4 regions of the Mesorhizobium sp. WSM4823 genome follow, and region 3 is predicted to be linked to each of the others. Evidence: riboswitches for the same ligand, from Rfam matches in the RefSeq annotation. Region 3 holds a riboswitch; each other region holds the start of a gene.
What was found. Region 3 has a riboswitch for cobalamin ahead of AC0L26_RS16405 (DUF1636 family protein). Riboswitches for the same ligand answer to the same signal wherever they lie in the genome.
Positions count from the first base shown of each region.

Region 1 (2,195 bases), on a different contig from region 3:
GTTCCCTTGCTGTCGCCGACCTTTGCCGTGATCTCGGCGAGTTGCGCTTTCCAGTCGGAAACAAGTTTTTTCGCCTTGGCCTCCTTGCCGAAAATCTTGCCCAGCTTCTCGACGTCGCCATAGAGCAGGTCCATCGAGGCGGCGAGGCGGTTGCTGTCGAGGTGGACGCAGCTTTCCGTCAGCACCAACGTCTTGATACCGTGCGGCGCCAGCGTATCGGGCGTCACCTCGCCGCCCGGCTTCATGCCGTAGTACCAGCCGGCGAAGAAGAAATCGGGCTCGACGGCGACGAGGCTTTCGAGCGTCGGGTATTTCGGCGCGAGTTCTGGGATCGCGCCCTGCTCGGCCTTGAATTCCGGACCGACCTTGTACCCTCCGGTGATGCCGGTCAGGCCGACGATCGACGGTTGCAGCCCCAGCGCGAAGGCCATCTCGGCCATGTTCAGATCCTGGATGACGGCGCGCTTCGGCGCGGCATCGAAGGTCAGCGGCGTGCCGCAGCTGTCGACAGTTACCGGAAAAGCCAAGGCGGTCTGGGCAAGCAGGAGGGAAGCAAAAGACAGTGCGAGGCGTTTCACGGATGTTGCTCCTTGGTTAAATCGGAAGAGGCGCGGTTTGGAACTTCGAAGACCGTGAGTTCGCGGTCTTCGGTGGGATGGCGCAGCCGAAGCACGTCGACGCCGAAAATCTCGCGGATCAACTGTTTGGTCAGCGCCTCGCGCGGACCGGCGAGTGCCTGCAGGCGGGCCTCGTTCATCACCGCGACCCTGGTGGCAAATGGCGTGACCAGCGACAGATCGTGAAGCACCGCCACGACGGTCATGCCAAACTGCGACACAAGTTCGAGAAGTTCGCTGCGGGCGCGCGGATCGAGATGATTGGTCGGTTCGTCGAGGAACAGGATTTTAGGCTCCTGGGCGATGGCGCGTGCCAATTGGGCGCGCTGCCGCTCGCCACCGGACAGCGAGCCGATCGTGCGGCCGAGCAGCGGCAGCAGGCCGGTCCTTCGAAGCGCTTCGACGACGATGTCGCGTTGCTCGCTCCTTCGTCGCAAACCGGCATGCGGGACGCGCCCAAGCTCGACGTAGTCTATTACGGCAAGCCGCGGATCGGGCTGATCGGTCTGGCCGACGACCGCCATGCGCAGCGCCCGCTCGGCGGCCGAGAACGTCTCCAGCCGGCGGCCGGAAAATCTCACCTCTCCCGCGCTTGGCCGCAGCGTACCGCATAGCATGCGCAACAGAGTCGTCTTGCCGGCGCCGTTGGGGCCGATGATGGCGAGGCGGTCGCCCGCCGCCACCGAAAGGCTTACCGCGCTGACCAGGCGCTGGCCATTCGCCGTCGCGCTCAGTTCGCGCGCTTCAAGAAGAGGCTGGGAGGCGTCCAACTTACCGTCACTTTCTCAATGGCGACGGAAGGAAGCTGGACCGATCGGCCGACAAGACCGATGTCCACGTCTCCTCCCGGCACACCCCGTCCGGTCAACTCAAGCCGATGGCAGGTCTCCTGGCTCGCGGGTCTTTGCGCCATCCTGCCTTCCCAGCCTTGCCGGCCAGTGGCATTTCGGATCTTGCTAACCGCTTACAGTTGCGGGGGCAGCCACGGCCTCGATCCGAAGATCTCACCGTGTTCCCTTTTCACCCCTCGCCTTTCGACTCGGGGACCATCAGTCGCCCAGCCTAGTTTCCCGCCAATCACAGCGCAATAAATTTCCGGGGCTCGGAAAGCCACGAGAGCTAGGGTCTTGTTAGAAGGAGTCATATGGATCTCGTTATGTAATAACGTTACTACCTAAAAGACGTTGCTTGCTCCTGTCAAGCTCTTTCGCCTGACGCCTTCGACTGCCGGCCGCCGTCGCGATTTGCGCGGTGCGCAATTTCGATCAAACTGCGAGCTCCAGGAAACGGCACGATGACCTGCCGACGCGAAGACCCGAGCCCATGCAAGGAGCCACATGAATCCAACCGAGAAAGCGCTGTGGTTCGTCGAAAGCCATCTGCCGGAATCCGTCTCGCTCGACGATGTCGCCAAGAGCAGCGGGGTGTCGCGCTTTCACGTGACGCGGGCTTTCGGTGCGGCGACCGGCCGTTCGGTGATGGGTTACATGCGTTCTCGCCGGCTGACCGAAGCGGCGCGCAAGCTCGCCGCCGGTGCACCCGACATCCTCTCGCTCGCTCTCGACACCGGCTATGCCT
Region 1 covers NZ_JBVVQL010000020.1:9,526-11,720, forward strand. The annotation lists gene AC0L26_RS29320 (ABC transporter substrate-binding protein) at 1-578, opposite strand, end outside; gene AC0L26_RS29325 (ABC transporter ATP-binding protein) at 575-1,387, opposite strand; cobalamin riboswitch at 1,480-1,683, opposite strand; gene AC0L26_RS29330 (GyrI-like domain-containing protein) at 1,955-2,195, shown strand, end outside.
Region 1: linked by a shared signal. The riboswitch ahead of AC0L26_RS29325 (ABC transporter ATP-binding protein) and the one ahead of AC0L26_RS16405 (DUF1636 family protein) in region 3 are both predicted to bind cobalamin.

Region 2 (2,195 bases), on a different contig from region 3:
GCAGACTTGGCCGCCGCCTGTCTGGGATCAGCTGTTAATTGTGGGATCAGCTGTTAATTGCCGAAACGGTTACGGTCGGCGCCCTGGACAACGGGCTTTTCAGCGTGAGCCGGCTTCTGAATGGAAGCCGTGTAAGAGCTGTCGACCGCAGCAGTCGGCTGGTTGGCGCCGTCGGACCCATAATGGTCGCTGCCGGCAAAGGCACTGCCGGTGATGGCCAAAACGGCGACGGCAGCAAGAGCAATCTTTTTCATTGTTGGTACTCCAGTATCTTAGTTTTCGGTCCGTCTAGCGGCGTGTCTTGAAAGGAATTCGCGTCGTTCGGACAGGCCCGATGTGGGAAGGCCATCCGGCAGATTCCAATCACGAAGTTGTTCCGTGTGGACCAAGAATCTGCACCTTGAAATTGTACCAGGTGCTTCTATCTGCATCGACTTTGGTTGTTCTTTCAATTACTTAAGCCGAATGCACTATTCGCCCATTTGACGGATTGGCGGACCTGCGTTCACAGCGTTATACACGCATTGTCAACAGAAACGAACCGTTCGGTTCGATTTTAGAAGTGGCTAATAGTCACTTTTGGAAACTGTTAACCTTCTTTGTCTCCGCTACGGGTCGGATTCGATGCCACGACCGCCGGCAATGGCCGCCGAAAAATGGGGTTCCAGCCCTGCTATTGCCAACCTGCAGGTTTGGCCGGCTGTGTCGCGCCGCATGGATACGATGTCGCTTTCATGCCGACAGTCGGCCGGCCGTCATGATTAGATCACACCATCTCAGGTGCCGCTTGGTGACGACGAAGCGGAGAATTGGGAAGCCGGTCAGAACCCGGCGCTGCCCCCGCAACGGTGGTGGAGTTCAAGTCGCAACGGGAGACCACTGGGCCACAAGCCTGGGAAGGTGTCGCGACCGCCCGCAAGGACACTCCAGAGCCCGGAAACCAGCCCGAGGTGTTGAACTCGACTGATCGCGGTGGGCGGTCAAGAGGCGGATAGTTCATGCCGGCCGTTCGCCGGCCTGCGCCGATCCTTCCTCCATCACCACCATAGTCAGTCCTTAGCCAAGAGGACAGGACATGGACACGCGCAACGACATGCTGAGGCTCTTGCACGGCCGCAGGCAAGGCTACTCGCTCGAGCAGCCCTTCTACACCGATGCCGACTTCTTCAAACTCGACATGGAGCTGATCTGGTATCGCGACTGGCTGTTCATCGGCCATGATTGCGAACTGCCGAAGCCGGGCAGCTACATCACCGCCCAGATCGGCGATTATCCGGTTGTGCTGGTCCGCGACCAGCAAGGCAAGATCAATGCCTTCCACAACTCCTGCCGGCATCGCGGCAGCCGCGTCTGCAATGCCGACAAGGGCACGGCGGCGAAGCTCGTCTGCCCCTATCACCAATGGACCTACGAGTTGGACGGCCGGCTTCTGTTCGCCCGCCAGATGGCGGACGGTTTCGACAAAAGCCAGTTCGGCCTGAGGCCGGTCGCTTGCGAGAGCGTCGGCGGCTACATCTTCATCTGCCTGGCCAAGGAGCCCGCCGATTTCGCGCCGATGCGCGCCATGATCGAACCTTACCTGTTGCCGCACCGGCTGCGCGAGGCAAAGGTGGCGTTCGAATCGACTATCGTCGAGAAGGGCAACTGGAAGCTCGTCTGGGAAAACAACCGCGAGTGCTATCATTGCGCCGGCAATCATCCGGAACTGTGCAAGACATTCCCGGAGGCACCGACCGTGACCGGCGTGCAGGGCGCCGACAGCGATCCCGAGATGCTGGCGCACTGGACGAAATGCGAGGCAGCGGGCCTGCCGAGCAAGTTCCGCATCGATCCGGCGGGACAATACCGCGCCACCCGCGCGCCGCTGCTGCGCGACGCCGTCAGCTATACGATGACGGGAAGACGCGCCGTAAAGAAGAACCTTTCCGACAGCGTTTCCACGGACCGTATCGGCTCGCTGCTGCTCTATCACTATCCGACGACCTGGAACCACATCCTCGGCGATCATGCGGTCACCTTCCGCGTGCTGCCGATCAGCGCCACCGAAACCGCCGTCACCACCAAATGGCTGGTCCATAAGGACGCGGTCGAGGGCGTCGATTACGACCTTGCCGAACTCACCCATGTCTGGACCGAGACCAACGACCAGGACCGCCGCATCGTCGAGGAAAACGCTTTCGGCATCCTGTCGCCGG
Region 2 covers NZ_JBVVQL010000004.1:141,593-143,787, forward strand. The annotation lists gene AC0L26_RS12640 (DUF680 domain-containing protein) at 54-254, opposite strand; cobalamin riboswitch at 762-963, shown strand; gene AC0L26_RS12645 (aromatic ring-hydroxylating oxygenase subunit alpha) at 1,076-2,195, shown strand, end outside.
Region 2: linked by a shared signal. The riboswitch ahead of AC0L26_RS12645 (aromatic ring-hydroxylating oxygenase subunit alpha) and the one ahead of AC0L26_RS16405 (DUF1636 family protein) in region 3 are both predicted to bind cobalamin.

Region 3 (2,195 bases):
CAGCACATTTTCTTCCTTCGCCGCCGTGGCGACGCGCAAAGCCAGCTCATCGGGATTGGCGATCGACGGAATATCGATGACGAAGGAATCGAAGTCGTCGTGCTCGTGGTCGAGCTCGTCGTCGTGATGGGTCTTGCGGTTCTCGATGTCGTCCTCGACGGCGAGGCCGAGGCCGAGCAGCACAGATGGATCGACCTTACCCTGCGAGGCCGGCACGATCTTGACGGCACGCGCGGCGTGCTCACCGATGATGGCATTGGCACGCGCCGAGCCGGCGGCATCCATCAAATCGCTCTTCGACAATATGATCAGGTCGGCGCAAGCGAGCTGGTCCTCGAACACTTCCTCGACCGGATCGTCGTGGTCGAGCGTCTCGTCCTGCGCGCGCTGCGCCTGCAGGGCGTCCATGTCGTTGGCGACGCGGCCTTCGGCCAGCGCCGGTCCGTCGACCACGGCAATGACGCCGTCGACCGTCACCCGGCTCTTGACCGTCGGCCACTGGAAGGCCTGGACTAGCGGTTTGGGCAGAGCCAGCCCAGAGGTCTCGATCAGGATATGGTCGACCTTCGGCGTCAAAGACAGGATCTGGTCGAGCGCCGGGACGAAATCATCGGCGACGGTGCAGCAGATACAGCCATTGGCCAGTTCGACGATGTTTTCCTCGGGGCAGGTGTCGATGCCGCATCCCTTCAGGATCTCGCCGTCGATGCCGATGTCGCCGAACTCGTTGACGATGATGGCTAGCCGCTTGCCACCGGCGTTTTCCAGCAGATGGCGGATCAGCGTCGTCTTGCCGGCGCCGAGGAAGCCGGTGACGACGGTGCAGGGCACGCGGGAGAGGGAAGCGGTCATATCTGATCCTTCAAAAGGTCGAGGGGAGGGATGCGGGCGACGAGGCCGCGCTTCAGGCAATCGGGGCGGCCGCGCCATGGAATGAGGCCATCGGTCGAGGTGGCGAAGAGCTTTGCGCCGGCGACGAGATCGGCGCCGCTGGTCGCGGTCAGGTCGCCGAAGACATAGCTCCAGCAGCCGTCGCGCAGGATCGCGGCGCTCAGCCGGCGCTTGCAGTTGCCGAGGCACTCGACGGTGCGGATACGGATATTCTCGCCTGATGCAGCGCGGCGCGTGTCTTCGGCAAGCAGTTCGCCGGCGCGGGGATGGCCGTCGGAGCCGGTCTCGTCACGGCAGGAGGCGCAGACGATCACGGTGACGCCGGCCAAGGTATCACAATCGCCGGACAATACGTCCGCTGTCTCAGCTGGAAAACTGCTGTCGCGTTCCAAATCAGGCTCCTTGCCCGGAAAACCCGCCAGGCGATCGGATTCTTTAAGTCCTAGACGGCAGGTCTCCTGGCTCGCGGGTCATCGCCTTGGTGCCGCCTTCCCGGGACCGTCCCAGTGGTTTTCGGCCTTGGCTCGTCGCTTACAGTTGCGGGGACAGCCGCGGATTTGAAATCGAGATTTCGCACCGCATTCCCTCTTGGCTCCTCCCTTTGCCGAGAGGAGACCGTCTGAACCGGATTTAGGCTTGTGTATGCAGGCGTGTCAACGCGTGTCTACGACGCGATGATGTCGGCCAACGCCGGACCTAGATCGCCTGCGGGCGTGACTTCAATCCGTTCCAGGCCGAGCCAGCCCTGCATCTGCTTCAATTCGTCGACCAGCGCGGCCGCCGTTTCAGGCGGCGCGCCGGGCTCGGCATAGGCCGCATGGACGCGCAGCACGCCGGCGGGGCGGTCGGCCTTGAGGTCGACGCGCGCCACGATCCTCTCGCCGAGCAGGAACGGCAGCACATAATAGCCGTATTGGCGCTTTTCGGCCGGGGTGTAGATCTCGATGCGATAGCGGAAGTCGAACAGCCTTTCCGTTCGGGAGCGCTCGAAGACAACGGGATCAAACGGAGCGAGCAACGCGCGCGCTTGGATCTTGCGCGGAAAACGGGCGTCCTTGTGAAGGTAAGCCGGCTTGCTCCAGCCTTCGACGCGCACCGGCAAAAGGTCGCCCACCTCGACCAGTTCCTCGATCCGGCCCTTGATGTCGGCGGGAGAGAGGCGAAAATAGTCACGCAGGTCGCCCGCAGTCGCGACGCCGTGGGCGCGGGCGGAAATGCGCAGCAATTCGCGATGCGCATCCTCAGGGGATGGCACCGGCAGAGCGAGCACCGCCGGCGGCAGCACCCGTTCGGGCAGATCGTAA
Region 3 covers NZ_JBVVQL010000005.1:332,535-334,729, reverse strand. The annotation lists gene cobW (cobalamin biosynthesis protein CobW) at 1-852, opposite strand, end outside; gene AC0L26_RS16405 (DUF1636 family protein) at 849-1,283, opposite strand; cobalamin riboswitch at 1,323-1,526, opposite strand; gene AC0L26_RS16400 (winged helix-turn-helix domain-containing protein) at 1,556-2,195, opposite strand, start outside.

Region 4 (2,195 bases), on a different contig from region 3:
CCGCCGGCTTCCTGCATGGCTACACGCAAGGCCGCGACCTGCAGACTTGCGGCGACCTTGGCTCACTGGCGGCCGGATTGGTGATCCAGCAGATCGGCCCCAGGCCACGGCAGAATCTGCGCCGCGAGGCTGAGCAGACTGGGTTGCTGTAAGGCGGCTTTTCGGCCACGTATTGCCCACCTTCCGTTGTGCACGCTGTCCAGACAGGCGCGTGTAAATCGAACGTACCAGTCCGAGAAGGATGCCGGTTTTTCTCCAAACTTCTGATTGTTGAGGCTCAGGAATGTTGTCCCACCTCGGGTCAGTACTGCCGCCCCTCATGACTGGCCAATACGCACTTTTTGGCGAAGTTTTGAGACGGGACCGTACAAAGGCAGATTGCCCGAGGGCGAGCCACAGTCTGCACACACCGGAGAGTCGCGCAGAAGGCTCAGCCGACGGCGACATGGAATTTGGAAACACGCCGCAGGCTAACAATTCACATAAACACATATACATTTGTTTATACGACATTGACAAGAAAGTGGGCTACTGCGATTGTCCGGCATGTCGTGGTTCCTCCGCAAGGCTTTGCCGTAGCGGAGCTAAGAGGGAAGCCGGTGCAATGCCTACGCTGCCCCCGCAACTGTAAGCGGCGAGCCAAACCCACCAATGTCACTGGGGCGAACTCCCCCGGAAGACGTGGCAGAGGCTGTGACCCGCGAGTCAGGAGACCTGCCACGACGAACAACGTCCGCGGGCGGGGTGTCTGGTGGTCGCGGCAGCTCGGCGTTGATGCCGGCCTGCTAGCGCCTTCTTGTCCCGGCCCCAACCATCGGGGTATGGAATGAATGTCTCCCAGCAAGTTCCCATAGCAACGCTTGGCGTGCCGCGTATCGGTCGCCGGCGAGAACTGAAATTCGCGCTCGAAAGCTACTGGTCCGGAAAATCGTCTGCTGCCAACCTTCTGGCGACGGCGAAGGCACTGCGTGCCGCCAGCTGGAGCGAGCAGCACGCCCGCGGCGTGTCGAAAATCCCGTCGAACGATTTCTCACTGTATGACCATGTGCTCGACACCGCAGCAATGGTCGGCGCCGTCCCAGCTCGTTACGGCTGGACGGGCGGCGAGATCCCGCTTGACATCTACTTCGCGATGGCGCGCGGGACGCAGGGCGATAGCGCGGGGTGCGGACACGCCAGTCACGGGCATGCAGTTCAGGGGCAGCGCGTGACCGCGATGGAAATGACCAAATGGTTCGACACCAACTACCACTACCTCGTGCCGGAGCTTGGGGACGATCAGACCTTCGCCCTCTCGTCGACGAAACCAGTCGATCACTTTCTGGAGGCAAAAGAGCTCGGCATCCATACACGCCCGGTCATCCTTGGACCGGTGACCTTCCTCAAGCTGGCGAAGTCTCCCGACCAGGGCTTCAATCCCATAGCGCTGCTACCGCGCCTGCTGCCGGTCTACGAGCAACTCCTGCAGAGGCTGGAGCTCTCGGGGGCCGACTGGGTGCAGATTGACGAGCCGGCGCTTGTGCTCGATCTCAACCCGAACGAACGAGCTGCCTTCGAATTCACCTACGGGCAGCTGTCGAAAGCCGCGCCCAAGGTGAAAATTATGCTGGCTACCTATTTCGGGCCGCTGGGAAACAATCTCGAGACCGCGCTTTCGCTGCGCCTGGCGGGGCTGCATCTCGACCTCGTGCGCGCTCCCGAGCAGTTGGAGACGGTTGGTCGGCTCGCACCGAAGGATCTGGTGCTCTCACTTGGCCTGATCGACGGCCGCAATGTCTGGCGCGCGAACCTGACCGCCATTCTCGACAGCATCAAGCCGGTCATCGTCGGTTGGCCGCTGGACCGCGTCGAAATTGCGCCTTCCTGCTCGATGCTTCACGTGCCGATGGACCTGCGGATGGAGACCGCGCCCGATGTAGACGTCCGTTCGTGGCTGGCATTCGCCGCCCAGAAGACTGAAGAGCTGCTCGTGCTGGCCCAAGCCTTGTCCGAAGGCAGGGAGGCCGTAACAGGCGGGCTAAAGGCTTCTGATGAGGCGGCCGCCGCGCGCGCAATGTCGACAAAGGCCCACGATCCGCTCGTCCGCGGGCGCGTCAGCAGCATTGACGGCGCCATGAAGCAACGAAAGAGCGCATTTGCCAAGCGCTCGAGAGTCCAGGCTGACACGCTCGCCCTGCCGCTGTTCCCGACGACGA
Region 4 covers NZ_JBVVQL010000023.1:24,130-26,324, reverse strand. The annotation lists gene AC0L26_RS30400 (adenosine kinase) at 1-152, shown strand, start outside; cobalamin riboswitch at 536-736, shown strand; gene metE (5-methyltetrahydropteroyltriglutamate--homocysteine S-methyltransferase) at 851-2,195, shown strand, end outside.
Region 4: linked by a shared signal. The riboswitch ahead of metE (5-methyltetrahydropteroyltriglutamate--homocysteine S-methyltransferase) and the one ahead of AC0L26_RS16405 (DUF1636 family protein) in region 3 are both predicted to bind cobalamin.